Regions from separate parts of the Bifidobacterium catenulatum DSM 16992 genome, predicted to be linked through region 1. Evidence: riboswitches for the same ligand, from Rfam matches in the RefSeq annotation. Region 1 holds a riboswitch; each other region holds the start of a gene.
The links. A riboswitch is a leader RNA that binds a small molecule or an ion and turns the genes downstream of it on or off. The one in region 1 is predicted to bind thiamine pyrophosphate.
Positions count from the first base shown of each region.

Region 2: another riboswitch for thiamine pyrophosphate. It lies ahead of BBCT_RS06280 (hydroxyethylthiazole kinase); the one in region 1 lies ahead of tenA (thiaminase II).
Region 3: another riboswitch for thiamine pyrophosphate. It lies ahead of thiC (phosphomethylpyrimidine synthase ThiC); the one in region 1 lies ahead of tenA (thiaminase II).

Region 1 covers NZ_AP012325.1:1,251,701-1,259,335, forward strand. Annotated here, with positions in the region: gene BBCT_RS05400 (ATP-binding cassette domain-containing protein) at 12-812, shown strand; gene BBCT_RS05405 (pyridoxal phosphate-dependent aminotransferase) at 883-2,046, opposite strand; gene ppgK (polyphosphate--glucose phosphotransferase) at 2,202-2,969, opposite strand; gene BBCT_RS05415 (glycosyltransferase family 2 protein) at 3,213-4,226, opposite strand; TPP riboswitch at 4,343-4,453, shown strand; gene tenA (thiaminase II) at 4,446-5,213, shown strand; gene BBCT_RS05425 (YhbY family RNA-binding protein) at 5,339-5,644, opposite strand; gene BBCT_RS09640 (hypothetical protein) at 5,711-5,842, opposite strand; gene BBCT_RS05430 (energy-coupling factor transporter ATPase) at 5,836-7,635, opposite strand, start outside.
Region 2 covers NZ_AP012325.1:1,468,414-1,476,048, forward strand. Annotated here, with positions in the region: gene dusB (tRNA dihydrouridine synthase DusB) at 1-1, opposite strand, end outside; gene BBCT_RS06275 (glycine--tRNA ligase) at 31-1,506, opposite strand; TPP riboswitch at 1,799-1,908, shown strand; gene BBCT_RS06280 (hydroxyethylthiazole kinase) at 1,899-2,768, shown strand; partial or broken gene BBCT_RS06285 (thiamine phosphate synthase) at 2,898-3,641, shown strand; gene thiD (bifunctional hydroxymethylpyrimidine kinase/phosphomethylpyrimidine kinase) at 3,719-4,561, shown strand; gene BBCT_RS06295 (thiamine-binding protein) at 4,621-4,986, shown strand; gene BBCT_RS06300 (LacI family DNA-binding transcriptional regulator) at 5,084-6,127, shown strand; gene BBCT_RS06305 (MFS transporter) at 6,410-7,635, shown strand, end outside.
Region 3 covers NZ_AP012325.1:1,030,819-1,038,453, reverse strand. Annotated here, with positions in the region: gene BBCT_RS04435 (5-methyltetrahydropteroyltriglutamate--homocysteine S-methyltransferase) at 1-1,076, shown strand, start outside; gene BBCT_RS04430 (arsenate reductase/protein-tyrosine-phosphatase family protein) at 1,222-1,596, shown strand; gene BBCT_RS09150 (hypothetical protein) at 1,649-1,798, opposite strand; TPP riboswitch at 1,969-2,072, shown strand; gene thiC (phosphomethylpyrimidine synthase ThiC) at 2,273-4,915, shown strand; gene BBCT_RS04420 (LysR family transcriptional regulator) at 5,361-6,284, shown strand; gene pyrE (orotate phosphoribosyltransferase) at 6,411-7,106, opposite strand; gene BBCT_RS04410 (dihydroorotate dehydrogenase) at 7,135-7,635, opposite strand, start outside.

The sequences.
Region 1 (7,635 bases):
CAATGGGCAGCATGGGTTTTTTCGATTCGTTGTTTTCATCCAAGCGTCCCGAGGGGGCGCGTGATGTCACGTTCACGCTTGACCAGGCCGGCCACACGTATGAGGATGGCAATATCGGTTTGAAGCCGACGTCGTTGACGATCACTCCGGAAAGCAAGCGTGTGGCCGTGATTGGGCTGAATGGTTCCGGTAAGACCACGTTATTGCAGTTGTTGGATGGCGCGTTGGCCGCGACGTCCGGTTCGGTACGCGTCGACGCGGATGGCGTTGCATACGACCCGTCGGCGAAGCGTGATCTGAAACGTATCGAATCGATGATTGGTCGTGTTCGCCGCGAGGAGATTCCGAACAGTTATTACAAGGCGGATTCCATTCGTGAGGCGATTGATGAGCCGTTGAAGAAGCATAAGGTGCCGGAAAGCGAACGTCAGGCGATTATCGGCAATCTGTTTGCGCATTTCGATTTGGCTGCGGTCGCGCGCGAGTCTGCTTCCGCGTTGGACAGCGAGAAGCGCCATCTGCTGGCGATTGCTTCCGCATTGAGCTTCTCTCCCGCAGCGATCGTTGCCGACGAGCCGACTAAGGGTTTGGATGAGGTGGCGTCCGCGCATGTGGCGAAAGCCTTGTTCAGTTACGACAAGCAAGTGGTGTTCGCCACGCATGACACGGAACTGATCACACGCGCGGAATATGCGATCGACCGCACACTGGTGGTCGACGACCATCAGGTGGTGTTCGACGGTGGCCCGCATGAGGCCGTCGCCTTTTACACAGATCTCATCCGAGCCAAATACGAGGCAGCCAAAGCCTGATTCATATTCCGATCGATTCGTATTGGCCGCTGTACCGTCATTGGCGTTAATTGCGGCACAGCGGCACGATTCAAGCGATCATTGTGTTGACGGTGTCAAGCACCACTTGCACATTATGCCGAAATTCGTCGGATTCCGGCAGCAGCGAAATCGCAAGATAGCCGTTCGAAGTCATATCAAAGAAGTAGCCGGGTTGGCCTGAAATTCCATGGCGTTCGATCATGGCCAATACCAGCTCGTTCTCGTCGAGTACGCTCGGCACGCGTAACAGCACGTTCCATCCACCCTCGGCACGCAATACGCTGACCATACCGTTTTTGTCGGCGTTCAGCATGGCATGCAATGCGGTGAGATTGGCTTGCACGCGGTTTTTTACGCGCGTAGTCTGAGCTGGAGCCTCCTGCAGCATGAGGGGAATCTGTTTGGCGATGATTTCGCTCATCGGCAGATAGTCGTCGGCGATCACGTCGAGCCTGCGCCTGGCTTCTTCCACCTCTCCTGCCGGGCCGGATACTTGGATCCAACCGACTTTGGCGTGCGGCGCGGCCAACGTTTTCGAAAACCCGTCCAACGCGAAGGTCAATGCACCTTTCTCTCCCGCAAGACGCGCGTTGCCGTCGAATGGTTCCAGATCGTAGTCGTAGAACACCTCGTCGGCGATGATGGCCACCTCATGGTCGTGGCAAAGCCGCACGATGGCTTCACGTTCCGACGGTTTGACATATGAACCAGTCGGATTATTGGGGTTAATGAGTACCAGTGCGCGGATACATTCGCCTTCTTCACTTTCAAGTGCTTCGCGCAGTTCGGCCACATCGATGTACCAAGATCCGTCGAATCGCTGCTGGTATTCGATCATGTCGACACATTCGAGTCGTGCGATCGATTCGATGAGAGGATAGCCGGGTTTCGGCGCGAGCACAGCATCGCCGGCGTCGCACAGGAGTTTGATCAGCCACGAGTATGCTTCGGACGTTGAGCTCAGTATGTACAGGTCTTCGACGGCAACATCATTGCCTCGCCCTTGAAGGAATGCGGCCAACGCTTCGCGCGCATACCGTTGGCCGTGTGGCTCAGCGCCATATATGTCTGGCAGAAGTTCCGGCGCGAGCGCATGCTTGGTTGGATTGGAGTCGTTGAGTTTGCCGAGCGTGATGCCGCTTGTTTTGGCTTCCGCTTCCGCTTTGGCGATGGGATTGGGCTCGCTGATATCGACTCTGGAGGAAAAACGCATGGTCTCCACCATACTCCTTGGGTTGCGCAAGTCGTTACGTCAAGCAAGATGGTATGCCTTCGCTTCACAAATGTTGACGGTATAAGCGAGAGCCGCCCGACGAATCGGACGGCTCTCGCTTATACGAAAGTTGGGAACCTTAATGGTTCACGGCATCACTTCTGCTTGGTGCTTGCGTAGTACGCGGCACCGATGATGCCAGCCTCATTGTGCAACTTGGCTGCAACGATCGGGGTCTTGATGTCGATGTACGGCAGGAACTTCTCAGACACACGAGACACGCCGCCGCCGACGACGAACAGCTGCGGATCCAAGTAGAACTCCATCAGGGAATAGTACTTGGTCAGTCGCTTGGCCCACTTCTTGTAGCCCATATCAAGCTTTTCACGGATAGAGGATGCCGCGTACTTTTCGGCGTCGCCCTTGCCTTTGAGCAGTTCCAGGTGGCCAAGCTCGGTGTTCGGGATGAGTTCGCCGTTGAAAATCAGCGCCGTGCCGATACCGGTACCCAGCGTGGTTGCCACGACCAGACCATCCTGGCCCTTGGCCGCGCCGAACTGCTGCTCGGCAAGGCCTGCCGCGTCAGCGTCGTTCACCACGGTGACTGGACGTCCGCAGGCTTCGGAGAACACTTCTGTGACGTCCACGCCAACCCAAGACTGGTCTAGGTTGGCCATGTAGCCGAGCTTCTCGCCCACGTGGATCGGCGCCGGGAAAGCGATGCCAACCGGAGCGGATTCGGGAACCTCGAAATGCTCGAGCTGCTGGCGAACGATTTCACCGACGGCCTTCGGAGTGGAAACTTCCGGAGTAAGAATCTTCAGACGCGGTTCGGCAAACTCGCCCTTTTCGAGGTTAACCGGGGCTGCCTTAATGCCGGAGCCTCCAATGTCAACGCCAAACGCCTGTGCAGTTTCAATCATCTTCGACCTCTCCTATCAAGGTACATAGTGGGTGTTATCGAACCGGTAAGCGCCATAGTAACTCGCCCCATGCCCCAAAACGCGCCGAAAAAGCATAAATGGTGAATACGATTGCATAATTTTTCGCAATGAAATGATTCATTCTGCAACTTTTTTCTGCAAACGATTCGCCCCATGTCAACTCAACGCATCGGCATGGGGCGAATCGTAAGAAGATGACCGTCTGAAGACGGCGCAACCGCATCACTTGAGCGGCGGCATCGGCTTCCAATCCGGATCATGCAGCAGCTTGCGTGAATCCCACCAACCCTTGGCTATCTGCACCAAGCCGGTCTTCACATGCTCTCGGTCCACCATCACCAGACGGATGACTTCCTTGGCGGCGGTCAGCAGCGTACCCAGACCGAACATCAGCGGACGGTAATCGCCGAACGCCATGAAATAGCGCGCCATGTAGCCTCGGTTACGCATGATGTGGTAACGGTTCATGTCAGAGGTGGAGTTGAGCTGGCGCACGCCGGCGATATCCCAATTGCCGATTTCACGAGTGCGGCGCAGGATCACGTCGGGCACCACAATCGGGTTGGTGACTTTGCTGGCGCGGTAGCCGTACATCGTGTCGTCCCAGTAGATGAAGAAACGCGGATCCGGCAAGCCGATCTGTTCGACGATGTTGCGGCGGAACAGACCCCCCTCGAAGCACAGGGTGTCCATCACGCGGTAGCCGGGGCGTCCGAATGCGGCCGGAGCGATCGGATTGGGGATGCCGAGGGAAATGATGAAATCGTATTGCCAGTAGAACGGGCCGCCGTCATAGTCGTATCGGCTGCCTTGGATCACATCATGGCTGCCGGTCCACTTGGCAAGTCGTTCGATGGCTTCGGGCATCACGGCCACATCGTCGTCCATCACCCAGAACCATTCGGATCCCAGCTCATATGCCTTCTTCACACCTGCGGAGAATCCGCCTGCGCCGCCGAGGTTGTCGGATTGAGGCGCATACACCACGCGACTTTCGTTGCCCGATTGGTCGGCGATGGTATTGCCCCACTGCGCGGTGACCGCTTCACGGAAATCGTCGACCATGCCTTGGGTCGCATCGCTGTGCTCGTTGTCAACGACGACGATACGCCATGGTGCCACAGTGAGTTTTTCGATGGATTCGAACAGGGTGGCGAGCAGCTGCTGACGCTTGTATGTCACCACGACGATAGCCAGCTTTTCGATGGTGTTCTTCGCAACTTGCTTTTCAGTCATACGTTCTATTCTTGCACTCGCCCTCAACCGAACATCGCCTGTGTTCGCATCATGCGGCACGATTCCATTCGGCGGACAGGCTCTTGCACATTTCGGACGGCTTTGCCATAATATACGGCGTAATGCAGGGGAACCCGTGTTTGTCGGGTTGAGATAGGCCAAGTGAGGCCTGAACCCTTTGAACCTGATGGTTAATACCAGCGTAGGGAGGCATGTCTAATGACTGCTGTGACATCAACAACCAATTTCGATTATGAGTTCGACGCCGCCAAAGGCATCCAACGCAACAATCTTCCTCCGTTCGCGCAGCGCATGCGCAAGGCTGCTGACCTGGTTTGGGAGGAAGGCTACCAGCAGCCGTTCATCCGCGAGCTTGGTGAAGGCACACTGCAACGCGAGCGTTTCGCCTTCTATCTGCTGCAGGATTTTCGTTATGTGAACGATTACGCCAGAGTGCACGCTTTGGGATTAGCCAAGGCCACCGACCCTGAAATCATGGCGTTCATGCTCAAGGTGCAGAACGGCGCCCTGCAGGTCGAGACCGAAGTACACCGCTCCTACTTGGCCAGCTATGGCATCACCGAAGAGCAGATGAACAATGTGCGCCAGTCGGCCTTCGCGCGTGCCTACACGTCGAATATCCTTTCCATCGCCTATGGCAAGGATATTCTCGACATTCTTGTGGCCGTGCTGCCGTGCGCCTGGGTGTATGCGGATTATGGTTACCGTCTTGCCGCCGAGTTTGCCGACACGCTTGACGACAATCCGTACAAAAGTTGGGTCGACATGTATAAGACCGACGAATTCTGGCAGGATTCCGTGTGGCTGCTCGAACATATCGAGAAACTGGTAGCCGACGCGAGCGAGGAGCGCAAGCGCGAGCTGATTGACATTTTCGTGACCGGCGTGGAGAACGAGTACATGTTCTGGGCCAGCGCGTACGACATGCAGTACACGTGGAAGCCCGAATGGAATCAGGAGCGCTGACACCGCTCCATCGCATGTTTTCCTGACTTCCGATTGTTTATTCTCATTGCAATAGGGCGGGTGCCTTCTGATTGGTTTTCAGAAAGCACCCGCCCTGTTATGTTTGGTCGCGTCAGTTTCCCGCTTTATTCGCGTACGAGACGAATATGCTCCACGTCATCGCGATAGGAGCGGCGATAGAGCACGAAACGGTTGCCGATAACCTGTACGAGTTCCGCGTTCAGTTCTTCGGCCAGCCCCTCGCCCGCTTCCTTGGCAGTCAGTCCGGATCCGTCGAGCACGGAGCATTTGATAAGCTCACGCTTTTCAATGGTCTCGTCCGCCTGCTTGATAGCGGTTTCGCTCAAATCGTTCTTGCCGACCTGGATGAGCGGATTGAGCTTGGTAGCCAGGCCACGCAGCTGCTTGACCTGCTTCTTGGTTAATGCCATAACTTGTTCCATTCCTATTTATGATGCTTGCTCAAGAGTAGCGTGAGGGCAGTAAAATCTTGCATATCACTCCCCCGCGCCTTTGATGGCGTTCACACCGTCTTCGATGTTCTTGCGCGTGTTCAGACGTGCTTCTTCGGCGGTTTCGCTTTCCAATGCGATCAGTGGAGCGCCATGCCCATCCGAAATGCTCAGCATAGTCCAGCGATCAGGGTCAATGCGGCAATGTACGACACACTCACACCGACTACGGCGATGTCATGTTTGGCGATCCGCATGATTCGCCAGTGCGTGCGCATGATGCCTTCCTCGTAACATCGTGCGTCGAGTGCGAGGCTGAGATTATCGGCATGACGTATCGCTCCTGCGAATACCGGAATGATAATGGCGGTTATCGCTTTGATCCGCTGTACGAATGTTCCTGTTTCAATGCTGCCGCCTCGGGCTGATTGCGCATCCACAATGGCTTTCGCTTCGCTTCCTAACGTGGGCAGGAACCGCAATGCGAGGCTCATCACCAACGCGATCTCCTGCGCATGGATGCCGAATTTTGCGAAAGGTTTGAGCAACGCTTCGAATGCGTCGGTAATGGCCGTGGGAGTGGTCGTGGCAAGGAATACCGCTCCGACGATAATGACCGCAACGAATCTGCAGGCGTACAGTATAGCGATACGCACACCGTCGTCGGTGATTGGAATCGGTCCGATGTTCGTAAGAACATTGCCGGATCGTACGAAGAACACATTGAGCAGTCCGCAGAACACGAACAATGCAAGGAACATGCGAATCGATTTGAACAGTTGTTTCACGCCGATGCCTGATGTCGCAACGATCATGCCGGTCAACAGTGCGGCCACCAGTAACTGCCAGAAGGAGCGGATGGCGAATGCGGAGAACATGACCGCCAACGCGCTCACCATCTTCACGCGCGGGTCAAGCCGTTCCATAAAACTGCGGTTTTCACGGACGTCTCCCTTTGCATGTCCGGAGCCAAGCGTGTGCAGATTCTTCGAACCTGCCGTTTCGGAAGTGACATTGGTTCCGATATCTCGAGTGACGTCATTACCGTTTTGTCTACGATCAAGTGCGATCACCCGATCGGCGAGCACATCGATTTCCGTTTGCGAATGGGAAATGATGAGTATGGTGATGCCTTGTGCGTGGAGGGTTTGAATGAGATTGTGCACGCAGGTTGTGGCTGCCTCGTCAAGCCCCGCGGTCGGCTCGTCCATAATAAGGATCTGCGGTTGGCATGCGATAATGCCCGCTATGGCGGCAAGTCGTTGTTGTCCGCCGGAAAGATCGAATGGCGAACGATCGGCAAGATGTTCGATATGCAGCAGCGTCATGGCTTGATTGACGCGTTCGGATACTTGCGTTTCGTCAAGATGTTGGTTGCGTGGTCCGTAGGCGATATCCTCGGCTACGGTTTCAGCGAAAAGCTGACGTTCGGGATGTTGCATGACATAGCCGACGGTGGCGCGCAGTTTCTCGCGGTCCGCACGCTTGAGCGACTGCATATTGCCGTTGGCGCGTTGACGTGCGACGGGAATGGTATTGATGGTAATGTTGCCGGATTGCGGCTGGTCCAGCGCGCAGAGAAGACGCGCGAGGGTGGTTTTGCCTGCACCGTTATGCCCTGTGATGGCCACGGTTTCACCCTTATTGATGGTTATGGAAAGCTTATCAAGCACAGGCTTGCTACTGTTTGGATATTGGTATATCAGATTACGGATTTCAATGATTGGTACAGCTGATGTTGGCTTCGATGCACCATTTGCAATATTGGATTTGGCAATTGGATTGTCTTCTTGCGCTGTGTCTGATTCGTCCATTTCCGGAATACTTGCAGTATTACCGCGAGCGCTTTGCACGATACGCCCGTTATCCAGGCGAATGATGCGGTCGGCATTGACGAATTCGTCACGATGGTGGGTGACGAGAATGATGGTTGTGCCGTACTGCTGCAATTCGTCAAGAATATGCATGAT
Region 2 (7,635 bases), 220 kb from region 1:
TAAGAACGCTATGGTAACCAGTAACCAGCTTTAGTACAAGCCACCGGCTTCGGCGATTTTAACGGACTCAGGCCAAGCCTCGCCGCCCATCTCAACCGGTAGCTGCGGATAGCGCACATGCTTCTCGCCAATGCGTGCAGCCACATAATCGGCCACTTTGTCGAGTGCGACGCGCTCCTGCTGCATGGTGTCACGTTCACGAATGGTGACGGCCTGATCGTCAAGCGTGTCGAAATCGACAGTGATGCACAGCGGGGTGCCGATTTCGTCTTCACGGCGGTAGCGACGGCCGATCGCACCGGCTTCGTCGTAGTCGATCATCCAGTCATGCTGACGCAGGTCGGCTGCCAGATCATGTGCCACGGTCTGCAGTTCCGGCTTCTTGCTCAACGGCAGCACGGCGGCCTTGACCGGAGCCAGGCGAGGATCAAGGCGAAGCACAGTACGCTTGTCGACGCCGCCCTTGGTGTTCGGTGCCTCGTCAACGTCGTAGGCGTCAACGAGGAAGGCCATGAGAGAGCGGGTCAGGCCTGCGGCCGGCTCGATGACGTACGGCACGTACTTTTCGCCGGTGGCCTGATTGAAGTAGCTCAGATCCTCGCCGGAGTGCTTGGCATGCGCGGAAAGGTCGAAGTCGGTACGGTTGGCTACGCCTTCGAGTTCGCCCCAATCGGATCCCTGGAAGCCGAACTTGTATTCAATGTCGACGGTGCGCTTCGAATAGTGAGCCAGCTTCTCCTTCGGATGCTCATAGTGGCGCAGGTTTTCCGGCTTCACGCCAAGATCGATGTACCACTGGGTACGTGCATCGATCCAGTACTGGTGCCATTCCTCATCCGTGCCCGGAGCCACGAAGAATTCCATTTCCATCTGTTCGAACTCGCGGGTACGGAAGATGAAGTTGCCCGGGGTGATTTCATTACGGAAGGACTTACCCATGTTGGCGATGCCGAACGGCGGCTTGGAACGAGAAGAGGTCATCACGTTCTTGAAGTCCACGAAAATGCCCTGCGCGGTTTCCGGGCGCAGGTAGTGCAGCGAGTTTTCGTCTTCGACCGGTCCGAGGTGGGTACGCAGCATCATGTTGAAGTCGCGCGGTTCGGTCCAGTTGCCACGGGTGCCACAATCCGGGCACACAATATCTTTAAGACCGTTTTCCGGCAGCTTGTCGCCATGCTTTTCGGCATAGGATTCCTCAAGCTTGTCTGCACGGTGGCGCTTGTGGCAGTTGAGGCATTCGATCAGTGGATCGTTGAACACGGACACGTGGCCGGAAGCCACCCACACGGCCGGCGGAAGAATGATGGACGTGTCAACGCCCACCACATCGCCACGGGTGACGACCATGGAACGCCACCATTCACGCTTGATATTGTCTTTCAGCGCGACGCCGAGCGGACCGTAATCCCACGCGGAACGGGTTCCGCCGTAGATTTCACCGGCGGGAAAAACAAAGCCACGACGCTTGGCGAGGGATACGACTTCATCGAGTTTGGATACAGCCACAATGCACCTTCTGGTTTGAACGGTTTGGGGTCTTTACAAGCGCAAAGCCTACCTTTACGCGGTGACAGAACGCCACCCGCGTTACTGTTTCGTGGCGTTCTCGCCTTCAACAGTGTCGTTGTCAAGCAGCAGCGGCCAGATATTGCAGTCAATCATCACGGTTTTCTTATTCAGATTTGCCTATGAGATTTACGTACGCACCTAATATTTACGAGAACGTGCTGCATTCACCTGATCCCGGAATCGACTGGACCGCTCCAGTGTCAGGGCCTTTGTATAGGTTGAGTACGTTATGTACATGCAGGGGGGCTTTCCGACGAAAGTGGAAGCTGAGATAGGCGGATGCCTGACCCTTTGAACCTGTTGGTTAGGACCAACGTAGGGAGCAGACAATGAGCGATGACTCATTTTCGGCAACGCTGCGCAAACAGATTGTGCAGGCAGTCAACAGAGTACGAGAGACCACGCCTTTGGCGCAGTCGTTTACCAATTTCGTTACGATGAATCTTGTGGCCAACGCGCAGCTTGCCGCCGGAGGTACTGCCGCCATGAGCTTTCTGCCGGACGATGTAATCGACACTGCGGAAATCGCCGGATCGAACTACATCAATGTGGGCACGCTGCTGCCGTTCTTCAAAGATGCGCTGCCGGAAATCGCCTACAAACTGCACAAGAACGGCAAGACGTGGGTGCTAGATCCGGTCGCCGCGGGCATCGGCAAAACCCGTACCGCCATTCTTGAATCGTTCCGCACCTATACGCCAACCATCGTGCGTGGCAATGCGAGTGAGATCATCGCACTCGATGCGATGTGGGGCCTTGCTCAAAACGATTCTACCGTTCCCGGCACGCGTCCGGCAGGCGTGGAGGCTGTGGACGAGGTCGATGCAGCCGTTGATGCGGCCAAGAGGCTGGCCCGCCATCTTGTGAAACGCTCCCCCATCGGCGCTGGTGCGGTGGCTGTTTCCGGTGCGGTTGATTTGGTGACCGACGGCGAGCATGTGTTCCGTCTGCCAGGCGGCAGCGCGATGATGACGAAGATCACCGGCGCTGGCTGCTCACTTGGCGGCGTGACCGCAACATATTTAGCCGTAGCGGAACCGTTGGTGGCTACGATTTCCGCTTCGCTGCTGTACAACAGAGCTTCCGAAATCGCCGAAGCCAAATCTTCAGGCCCGGGATCCTTCCAAGTGGCGCTGCTTGATGCGCTTTGGAACGTCACCGCCGAGGAAGTCGCCGCCTCCGAAATCATCATCGACTAGACTTTGCCGCTACTCTGCATACCATGCGGCATGTTATGCAGAGTTCGGCAATTGCGTATGCGGAAAAACGGACGAATGCCGGTTTCACATTGTAGGCTTTCCGAACCACTTACCGAGAAGGGTGATTATATGGACAATTATTCATATGCATCGATGCGCGATACATTCGATATGAGCGCCTACTTTGTGGTCGGCCCGCAGGATTGCAAGGGACGACCGATTACCAGCGTGGTTGAGGACGCGCTGCGCGGGGGCGCAACGTTCATCCAGCTGAGGGCCAAAGATACCGACGCGAAAGATATCACCAGCATGGCACGCGATATCGCACAGGTTATCGAACACAACAGCAAATCCGATTCCGTGGCGTTCGTGATCGACGACCGTGTGGACGTAGTCTGGCAAGCACGGCACAAGGGCATCAAGGTTGACGGCGTGCATATTGGGCAAACTGATTTGGAACCGCAGGAAGCCCGCGCGCTACTTGGGGAAGATGCCATTGTTGGCTTGTCTGCCGAAACGGAAAGCTTGGTGAAGCTCATCAACGAGCTACCTGCCGGCTGCATCGACTACATCGGGGCAGGTCCGTTGCATGTGTCCATCACCAAGCCGGAAGCTTCCGTGGGCGGCAACGACGGTTCCGGACATACGCTCGACGAGGCACAGATCAATGCGATCTGCGATGCGAGCGATTTTCCGGTTGTGGTCGGCGGTGGTGTGAGCGCCGACGATATGGAGATGCTCGCGCATTCGAAGGCAGCCGGTTGGTTCGTTGTGTCGGCAATCGCCGGCGCAAGCGATCCGGAAGAAGCGACCCGCAATATGGTTTCGCGGTGGAAGGCCGTGCGCGGCGACGCAAAGCACGGGCACGTGCCGCACAAGTAAGAATCACGGATCACGAGTATTTCAAAACTTCAGATCATAAGTAAGCAAGAGCAAGTAAGGAGTCATTCATGACCAGCACATTGCCACCGGTATTGAGCATCGCGGGATCGGATTCCTCCGGCGGCGCCGGTATCCAGGCGGACTTGAAAACCATGCTTGCCAATGGCGTATTCGGCATGACCGCCATTGCGGCGCTGACCGCGCAGAACACCACAGGCGTGACGATGGTTACGAACACGCCTGTGGAAATGCTGGCCGCGCAGATCGACGCCGTGTTCGACGATATTCCGCCGGTCGCGGTGAAGATCGGCATGGTGTCGAGCGTTGAGCTCATCAATGTGATTGCCGACCGTTTGACCGCTCATGATGCCGAAAATATTGTGCTTGATCCAGTGATGGTGGCAACGTCCGGTGCGAAGCTCATCGAAGATGACGCGATCGCCGCATTGACTTCCAAGCTGTTCCCGCTCGCCACCGTAATCACACCAAACATGCCGGAAACCCAAGCATTGTGTGAGCTGGCTGTTGAGCAGGGCGCCGATGCGATCGACTATGAGAATGGCGAAAGCATCTCCAGCGAAAACGACATGGTGACGGCAGGCCATCTGCTTGCCGGCCATTTCGGCTGTGCGGTGCTCGTCACTGGCGGCCATGGTACGCAGGACGCCAGTGATGTGCTCGTCGAACCGAGCGGCAAAGTCACTTGGTTCCGCGCGCGCCGCATCGACAATCCGAACACGCATGGCACCGGATGCACGCTGTCGTCGGCGATCGCATCACACCTGGCACTCGGCGAAACGTTGCCGGAAGCCGTCAATAGTGCCAAACTGTATCTGACGGGCGCTTTGGAGGCACAGCTTGACCTCGGACACGGATCCGGACCGATGGACCACGCTTGGAAATGGCGCTGATCGCCGCTCAACAATCCAAGCCATATCAAGCCGATAGGAACGCAACGAAAGGAATGCACATGACCCTTGATCGCAATGCGGAAAAGCAGGAAGTGCCGATCAACCCGGAAACCGGCAAACCGTATATCAACACGCTTGCTGCGGTCGCCATCTCTCCCGCTGGAGCAAGTCCTGAAAAGTCCACGTACGTAGCGCAAGCAGTCGACGTGATCCGCCAATCCGGACTGCCGAGCGAAACCAACGCCATGTTCACCAATATTGAAGGCGACATTGACGACGTGCTCAAGGTGATTCGCGACGCCACCATGAAACTCGCCGGTCAGGGCTATCGCACCGACGTGGTGATCCGTCTCGACATTCGTCCCGGTTTCGAAGGCCAAATCCACGCCAAGCAGGCGCTTGTGGACGAAATCCTGTCGGAATAAATCCGGGATGGACCAATAGAGTATCGAGTAACAAAAAAGCGCGCTATTTACAAAAATAGTGCGCCTTTCTTATTGATTTAGGTATAGTGTAACGGCTATGACTACGATGAAGGAAATTGCCGAAGCGGCAGGGGTGTCCATTTCCACCGTTTCCCTGGTACTTAACGGCAGAGATGCGGGACGTGTGAAAGCCCCGTTGGCCGCGCTCATACGTGAGAAGGCGGACGAACTCGGCTACACGGTCAATCCTTTGGCGCGCAGCCTACGCACCTGCCGCACACCAATTCTCGGTTTCATCAGCGAAGAAGTCGCCACCACCCCGTATGCAGGCGGCATCATTCTGGGTGCGCAGGATGCGGCAAGCACCTACGGATATATGATCATCACGGTCAGCACCGACGGCAAGGCAAGCGAAGAGAATGAAATAGCCACATTGAAACGGTATGGCGTGGACGGTTTCTTCTATTCGAAGATGTCGAACCGCATTGCGACCGTGCCTGCGTCTCTCGGCGATTATCCGGTGGTGATGGTGGATGCCACCGATGCCGACAACCAGATACCCAGCATCGAGCCAGACGAATTCCAAATCGCCTACGATGCCACGAAACGGCTGATCCAAGCCGATTGTAAGAGGATCGCCTATCTCGGATGTTCGGAAAACATGATTGCGCAGGACGGTCGTTTTGCTGGATATCAGGCGGCATTGCAGGATTCCGGTTTTGCCTACGATCCTTCGTTGGTGTGCAATGTACTCCATAATGGCCCGGCGTTGCGCGCCGTCGATAAGCTGTTCGATGAACGCAATCCCGACGGTTTCTTCTGTTTCAACGATGCGCGCGCGTGGTATGTGTATGAATGTGCGGCACGTCGTGGACTGACTGTCGGCAAGGATATTTCCATCGTCGGCGTCGACAACCACCGCGTGTTTGCCGAAACGCTGGAACCGCAGTTGACCACAGTGGAGCTGCCCCACTATGAGATGGGTTATTGGGCCGCTTGTAAGCTGATTTCACTGATCGAACGCAAGCCCGTCGACAGCTCGTCCTGGCCGAGCACCACCGCTCCCCTGCCACCGTTGGATTCGCCGATCCCCGCGAAGATCCATTGCGCGCTGATAGAAAAGGGGTCAGTCCGAAGCTGATTTCCTTGATTTGAGATCATGCAAGAAGGTCTTTTGACATGCCTGTCGCGACACGCCGAAGGCCTTCTTTTTATACCTCATTTCGGCTTAATTACAACGCTTCCGAGAAGTGCTGTAATTATTGACGTCAATCGATTGACGTCAATCGTTTGACACGCTATTATTAAACCATGTTCATTCACTTGGCACGGCAGCTGGGTGAATGACGGCATAACACGGCATCGGCCAAACAATGAAGTGCTGCGCGGCAGTGGCACCAACAAAAAGAAACAGAGAAACAACATGACAAGCAACACTCGATCCGCATGGAAGAATCCTTCCTATCTGCAGAGTTCCTTCGGCATCTTCATGTTCTTCTGCTCGTGGGGCATCTGGTGGTCCTTCTTCTCCCGCTGGCTCACCGACCCGACCCACGGCCTGGGCATGACCTCCGCAGAGCAGGGCCAGATCTACTCCATTAACTCCTTGGCAACCCTGGTCATCATGTTCGCCTATGGTGCCATCCAGGATCAGCTGGGCATCAAGCGCAAGCTCGTGATCTTCGTTTCCGCCATCGCAGCGCTCGTCGGCCCGTTCGTACAGTTCGTGTACGCCCCGATGCTGACTGCCGGCGGCACCACCCGTTTCATCGGCGTGCTCATCGGCTCCATCGTGCTCTCCTCAGGCTTCATGGCCGGCTGCTCCCTGTTCGAAGCGCTCACCGAACGCTACTCCCGTAAGTTCGGCTTCGAATACGGCCAGTCCCGCGCTTGGGGCTCCTTCGGCTACGCCATCGTGGCACTGTGCGCAGGTTTCCTGTTCAACATCAACCCGCTGCTGAACTTCTGGGTCGGCTCCATCTGCGGCCTTGGCATGCTGTGCGTCTACGCTTTCTGGGTTCCGGCCAAGCAAAAGGAAGAGCTCAAGAAAGAAGCCGATCCGAACGCGGCTCCAACCAATCCATCCTTCAAAGAGATGATCTCCGTTCTGAAGATGCCGACTCTGTGGGTGCTCATCGTCTTCATGCTGTTCACCAACACCTTCTATACCGTGTTCGACCAGCAGATGTTCCCTAACTACTACGCTTCCCTCTTCCCGACCACCGAAATCGGCAACGCCACCTACGGCACCCTGAACTCCTTCCAGGTGTTCCTCGAGTCCGCCATGATGGGCGTCGTTCCGATTATCATGAAGAAGATCGGCGTTCGTAACTCCCTGCTGCTCGGCGCAACCGTGATGTTCCTGCGTATCGGCCTGTGCGGCGTGTTCCACGATCCAGTCAGTGTCTCCATCGTCAAGCTGTTCCACTCCATCGAGGTTCCGCTGTTCTGCCTACCGGCATTCCGCTACTTCACCCTGCACTTCGACACCAAACTGTCGGCAACCCTGTACATGGTGGGCTTCCAGATCGCTTCCCAAATCGGTCAGGTGATCTTCTCCACCCCGATGGGCGCCCTGCATGACGCCATGGGCGACCGTCCGACTTTCTTCACCATCTCCGGCATCGTGCTGGCCGCCCTAATCTACGG
Region 3 (7,635 bases), 220 kb from region 1:
CTTATCTGCGTCCGGACAAACTCAAGCAGGCTCGCGCAGATTATGCTGCAGGTATTATTGATGCCGCCGGGTTGAAGGCTGTCGAAGACAGGCTGATCGCTGATCTGGTTGCCAAGCAGAAGGCCGCCGGCCTGCATGTCATCACCGATGGTGAATTCCGTCGCGGCTGGTGGCATTTCGATTTCATGTGGGGCTTCAATGGCGTGGACCATGTCGCCGCCGCCCATCGCGTTGCCTTCCATGACGAGGTCACTCCCGCCGACACTGCCACGGTGACCGGCAAGCTCGACGGACACGATCATCCGTTCGTGGAGCATTTCAAGTTCGTCAAGCAGTTTGAAGATGACAATACCGTAGCTCGTCAGACCATGCCTTCCCCAGCGCAGACCCGTTTCGTGCTTACCGGCAACAAGAACGCCTACCCGTACGACGAGTTCTACAAGGATGACGACGAGCTGACCGCGGATATTGTGGCCGCATATCGTCAGGTCATCGCCGACCTGTATGCCGTCGGCTGCCGTAACGTGCAGTTCGACGATTGCACGTGGACTCGCCTGTGCGACAAGAGCGTGCGTGAGCGTCTCGGCTGGAGCGACGAAGATGCGGCTCGCCTGCAGCAGGAGAATCTCGACGTGATCAACGCGGTGATCGCTGACCAGCCTGACGACCTGGTGATCAACACCCATATCTGCCGCGGTAATTTCCATTCCACATGGCTGTCATCCGGCGGTTACGCTCCGGTCGCAGCCAAGCTGTTTGGCGAAGAGAACGTGGACGCCTACTATCTGGAGTTCGACGACGACCGTTCCGGTGACTTTGCGCCACTGGCTGAGGTTTCCGGTGATAAGCAGGTTGTGCTTGGCCTCATCACCTCCAAGAGGTCGGAACTTGAAGATCCGGAAACGATCAAGGCTCGCATCTACGAAGCGGCCCAGTATGTGCCGTTGGAGCGTCTGTGCCTGTCCACACAATGCGGTTTTGCCTCCACTGAGGAAGGCAACAAGCTCACTGAGGAGCAGCAGTGGGCTAAGATCGCACTCGTAAGGTCCATCGCCGAAGAAGTCTGGGGCGAATAATCCAAGCCAATGCCCGGTACGACCAGCTTATGCCATGGTCGCACCGGGCATTGTGTTATTCGATGATGTGGACGCGGAGCATTGGACGAAACGTATAATACGGAACAGCAATCGCGAAATCATAACATCGCAGACAGGGGAAGCTATGAGAAAAGTGGCTTTTATTTGCGTGCATAATTCATGCCGCAGCCAGATTGCCGAAGCGTTGGGAAAGCATTTACGCGGAACCGATTTTGATTTTTATTCCGCAGGTGTGGAAACCAAGCCGCAGATCAATCAGGATGCCGTACGACTCATGAGAGAGCTTTACGGCATCGACATGGAGAAAACGCAATACTCCAAACTGATTTCGGATATTCCAAAACCTGATATCGCGATTTCCATGGGCTGCGACGTGGGATGTCCCTATATCGGCAAGGCTTTCGACGATAATTGGAATCTGTCAGATCCAACCGGGCAAAACGATGAGGCTTTCATTACTGTTATCCGTCACATCGAAGAGAACATCATGAAGCTCTAAAGGGTCTTGACCAGCATCCGTTCGACGCCAACCAAGACCCTTCCAAAGCATTTTAGGTGAACACCATCGTATTGCGGATGAAAGTGTCGGCATAGTCGTACGGATGGTCGGCGACTTCCTCGGCACTGACCATGCCTCCCCGGCCGCTTCCGGCATACCCCTCAGAAAAGCTTGCCCGACCAGTAACCCAACTCACACTCATCAACACGATCCGTCATATCGAAGTGGCCTGCAAGGAGAGTTTCGCTGTGAGTTGCGCGGCAAGGACGTAATACTGATGAAGACGATGCATGCGAAAGTGACGACTGGCCTGACTCATCTATGGGCTTCGATGAAAGTTACGTCCAGTGCAGGGCGTAAGTTCATAGCCAACACATAAAGCAGGGGGGCTCCCCTAACGGAGCTGAGATAGGCGAATGCCTGACCCTTTGAACCTGTTGGTTAACACCATCGTAGGGAGCGGAGAATGAGTGCCACAGCACACACGCATTGCCAGCGTCAATTGGCATCCGTAAGAGTCAACGCAACAGGCGCGTCAGCTAAACAGCCTGCATCGCGAAATCATTAATCGTAATTTCGTTTCCATCCCATGTATCCAAGAATGCGGGCGTGTCAGCATACCCATTTACTGACGAATTCAAATTTTCCCAACCCAAAACAGCATAATCAAGGGGGAATCATGAACAATTATCCATATGCGTCGATGCGAGACAGCTTCGACCTGAGCGCCTATCTTGTGGTAGGACCGCAGGATTGCAAAGGCCGACCGATCACCGACGTTGTCGATGATGCGTTGCGCGGGGGCGCAAGCTTCATCCAACTTCGCGCCAAAGACGCTGATGCGAAGGATCTTACCGACATGGCGCGTGATATCGCGCAAATCATCGAAGACAACAATAAGTCGGATTCCGTGGCATTCGTAATCGACGACCGTGTGGACGTGGTCTGGCAGGCCCGCAGCAAAGGCATCAAGGTCGACGGCGTTCACATCGGACAGACCGATATGGAACCGCGCGAAGCCCGTGCACTGCTTGGCGAAGATGCCATCGTGGGATTGTCGGCGGAAACGGAAAGCCTGGTCAAACTCATCAACGAATTGCCCGACGGCTGCATCGACTATATCGGTGCTGCGCCGTTGCATGTTTCCGTCACCAAGCCGGAAGCGTCCGTAGGCGGCAATGACGGTTCCGGTCGCACGCTTGACGAAGAGCAGATCAACACTATTTGTTCAGCCAGTGGTTTTCCGGTAGTGGTAGGCGGTGGCGTGACCGCAGATGATATGGAAATGCTAGCGCATTCAAAGGCGGCAGGCTGGTTCGTGGTGTCCGCGATTGCAGGAGCCGATGATCCGGAAGCCGCAACCCGCAATATGGTAGCGCGCTGGAAAGCCGTACGTAGCGACGCAAAGCACGGGTACGCACCACGCATGAAAGCCCAGAAAACAGCGGAAATCAACCCTGACAACACAGCCGACGGCGCATCCGGCGAAAAGAAGTTCACCAATGCGAAGGAAGCCAAGGCCGCATCCAAGCTCGCCAAGCAACAGCGTGTCGACATTGCCGCACGCGATTCCAAGCAGCGAGACAAAGCCCATATTCGTAAAACCACGCCGGTGCATTTCGAAAACGAATTCGGTTCCTACGATCTGCAAGTGCCGTACACCGAAATCAAACTGTCTGACACGCCTGGCGTCGGACCGAACGCACCATTCAAGGATTACAACACCGAAGGTCCGAAATGCGATCCGAAGGAGGGTCTCGCTCCCCTACGTCTGGACTGGATTCTTGACCGTGGAGACGTCGAGGAGTATGAAGGACGTCGCCGCAATTTGGAAGATGACGGCAAACGCGCCATCAAACGTGGCAAGGCTTCCAAGGAATGGCGCGGCCGCCAGCATAAGCCGATGAAGGCCAAGGATCATCCGGTGACGCAAATGTGGTACGCACGCCACAACATCATCACACCGGAAATGCGCTATGTGGCGGAACGCGAGCATTGTAGCGTGGAACTGGTGCGCAGCGAACTGGCCGCAGGACGTGCCGTCATGCCTTGCAATATCAACCATCCCGAAGCCGAGCCCATGATCATCGGCTCGAAGTTCCTCACCAAGCTCAACGCCAATATGGGCAATTCGGCGGTCACTTCGTCTATTGACGAGGAGGTGGAGAAGCTCACGTGGGCCACCAAGTGGGGTGCCGACACTGTAATGGATCTGTCTACCGGCAACGACATTCACACCACTCGTGAATGGATTTTGCGCAACTCCCCCGTGCCGATTGGTACCGTGCCAATGTATCAGGCGCTCGAAAAGGTGGAGGATGATGCGTCCAAGCTCAGCTGGGAACTGTTCCGTGACACGGTGATCGAACAGTGCGAACAGGGCGTGGACTATATGACGATTCATGCCGGTGTGCTGCTGCGTTTCGTGCCGTTGACGGCGAACCGTATGACAGGCATTGTTTCGCGTGGCGGTTCGATCATGGCTGAATGGTGTTTGCAGCATCATCAGGAAAGCTTCCTGTATACGCATTTCGATGAATTGTGTGAGATCTTCGCCAAGTACGATGTGGCGTTCTCACTGGGTGATGGACTTCGTCCGGGATCGCTTGCCGATGCGAACGATGCGGCACAGTTTGCCGAACTGATGACTTTGGGCGAGCTTACCCAGCGTGCATGGGAACACGACGTGCAGGTGATGATCGAAGGGCCTGGCCATATTCCGTTCGACACCGTGCGCATGAACATCGAAATGGAAAAGGCGATCTGCAAGGACGCGCCATTCTACACGCTTGGACCGCTCACCACTGACACCGCTCCCGGCTACGACCACATCACGTCGGCGATCGGCGGTGTGGAAATCGCCCGCTATGGTACTGCCATGCTGTGTTATGTGACACCGAAGGAACATCTTGGGTTGCCGAATAAGGACGATGTGAAGCAAGGTGTGATCGCATACAAGATCGCCTGCCATGCAGCTGATATCGCCAAGCATCATCCGCATGCCATCGACCGCGACAATGCCATGAGCAAGGCACGTTTCGAATTCCGTTGGCTCGACCAGTTCAACCTGAGCTACGATCCGGACACCGCCATCGCGTTCCATGATGATACTTTGCCGGCCGAGCCTGCGAAAATGGCGCATTTCTGTTCGATGTGCGGTCCAAAGTTCTGCTCCATGGCCATCAGCCAAAACATCCGCAAAAAATTCGGTAATGCCGAAGCACAGGAGAAGCTCGTCGCCGACGCGCAAACCATCGCTGCCGGCATGCAAGCCATGAGCGAGCGCTTCCGCGAGCAGGGCGGCCATCTGTACCAGTAGACCGAACTGTAGTAGGTTTTTGTGACGAACGGGATTGTCTGGTGTGGTAGAAGGCCGGGCAATCCCTTTTTGTTGCTTGTATGGCGATACGGAGCACTCCGATAGAGACACTCTTTTGAGTGTAAGACTGACCCGTCAAGCCGGTCTGTCTCCATTGAGCGAATATCTGGCTGGTTTTGTCGAGCACGGTTTTGGTGGTCTCCAACTGTGTGCGGGCCTCGTCAATCTACACTTGCACGGAAACCAACTAGGATGATGCGGAGTCAATCTACGCTTGAGCGATGGAAAGCTGCGTCTGCGCGGTCACCGCTTGCTGCACCGCGTCTATTTCGCTTTGCTGCAATTGGTTTTCCGTATCCTCGATCTGTGTGATCGGTAGTCCACTATCCAGACAAGAGGGTATAAGTGCTCCCCCACAGTCAGCACATGGCTCTAACCTGAGTTTATGACTCTTCTTCAGCTGAAATATATTGTGAAGATCGTGGAATGCGGTTCCATGAACGAAGCCTCGCACGAACTGTACGTGTCACAGCCCGCGTTGAGCTCATCTGTGAAGGAACTCGAGAACGAGCTTGGCATCGAGATCTTCACCCGCTCGTCGCAAGGCATCGCCTTGACCGTGGACGGAGCGGAATTCCTCACCTACGCGCGCCAGGTGCTCGACCAAGCGTCGCTGCTCGAAGAACGTTACAAGAACGCGAAGCCACGCAAGCAGCTGTGCTCCGTGTCCACACAGCATTACATGTTCGCTGTCGAAGCGTTCGTGGAAATGATCAACTCCATCAAATCCGACGAATACGAGTTCACCATTCGTGAGACGCGCACCAAAGACATCATCAACCAAGTGGCGAACATGCTTTCCGAAATCGGCATCATCTATCTGTCCGATTTCAACAAGGACGTGATCGGCAAGATGTTGCGCGAAAAGCATTTGGAATTCCATCCACTGTTCCGCGCCCCGTTGCATGTGTTCATTTCGCGCAGCAATCCGCTGGCCGGCAAGAAGAAAGTCACGATGGACGATCTGAAGCCGTTCCCGTTCATCCAGTACGAGCAGGGCGAGGAGGGCAGCTTCTTCTTCGCCGAAGAGGCGGTCTGGCCGGAATACTCTCCCAAGCAGATCAACGTGACCGACCGTGCGACGATTCTGAACTTCATCATCGGTCTGAACGGCTATACCGTGTGCACCGGCATCGATAACGGCGATCTCAACAATGAGAAAATCGTGACCGTACCGCTTGACACCGATGAGACCATGCTGGTCGGCTGGATCACGAACGAGCGTGCAAAGCTGTCGAAGGCCGCGGAAAACTATTTGGAGAAGCTCAAGTCGGTGGTGGCCGACCATGGATACAACCTGATCGACTGAGTGCACATCGACTGGATGCACTCTGCTATGAGATATGAAAAGTGCCTCGCACCGATGCTTTCGATTGGTGCGAGGCACTTTTTTACATGTTCGACTATAGGATCCTATACGATTCACCTATGGAATTCAGGCGCCATACTGCTTCAGATAGGCGTCGGCAGCGGCCTTGATATCGTCGGTCACGTACGCGGTGCCGTCAGCGGTTTCGATATGCTGGCCGGCTTCGAAGATCTCACGCACATTGGCGATGGCGAACACCGGGAAGCCGAACTCTGCTTCGACTGCCTTCACCGCGGACATGTCGGAATCCTTGGTCTTTTCCATACGATCCACGGAAAGCACCAAGCCAACGACCTCCACATTCGCTTCGGCTTTGAGCTTGGGAATGACCTCGCGTACTGCGGTGCCTGCGGTCATCACATCGTCGACGAGCAGCACCTTCATACCGTCGGTCAACTGGGTGCCGACCATCATGCCGCCGTCGCCATGATCCTTCTTCTCCTTGCGGTCGAAGGTGTAGCCGACTTCCATACCGTGGTCGGAAGTCAGAGCGATTGCGGTGGAGACGCCCAGCGGAATGCCCTTGTAGGCAGGGCCGAAAATGGTGTCGATGTCGTCCGGTAGATTGCCTGCTTCGATTTCTGCCGCGATCTTCTCCGCATAGAATGCGCCGAGTGTGGCGATCTTACGTCCGTCGTTGAATGCGCCAGCATTGATGAAATACGGCGACTTGCGACCGGACTTCAGCGTGAACTCGCCGAATTTCAGTGCCTGTGCTTCCAGCAGGAACTTGGTAAAACGGTGGTCGAGGGATTCAGTCATGTCATGCTCCTTTGATGAATAATCGAGGTCAGCGCCAAGTTTCGCCCTTGGCGAGCTTGTCTGCGAGTTCGGGGCGTGCGTCGAGTAGGTCGTCGAGTTCGCGGGCCACGCGCAATGGTGCGGTCGGTTCGAACAGTGCGGCTGCGCCGACTTCCACGGCGTTCGCGCCGGCATACAGGTATTCGAGCGCCTTCTCACCGGAATCGATGCCGCCGATGCCGATGATCGGAGTTTTCGGTAATGCGGAGCGGGTCTTCCACACGGCCACGAGTCCCATCGGCAGCACGGCCGGTCCGGAAACGCCGCCGGTCACATGGTCGATGATCGGCTCTCCAGTGCGAATGTTAATGCGCATGCCAAGCAGTGTGTTGATCATGCTCAGCGCGTCGGCGCCGCTTTCCACGGCCGCTCGGGCAGGCACGGTGATGTCGGTGACGTTCGGCGTGAGCTTGACAATCATCTTCTTGTCGGTGAGCTTGCGCAGTCTGGTGATCAGACGGCTCAATGCCACCGGATCGGTGCCGACGCT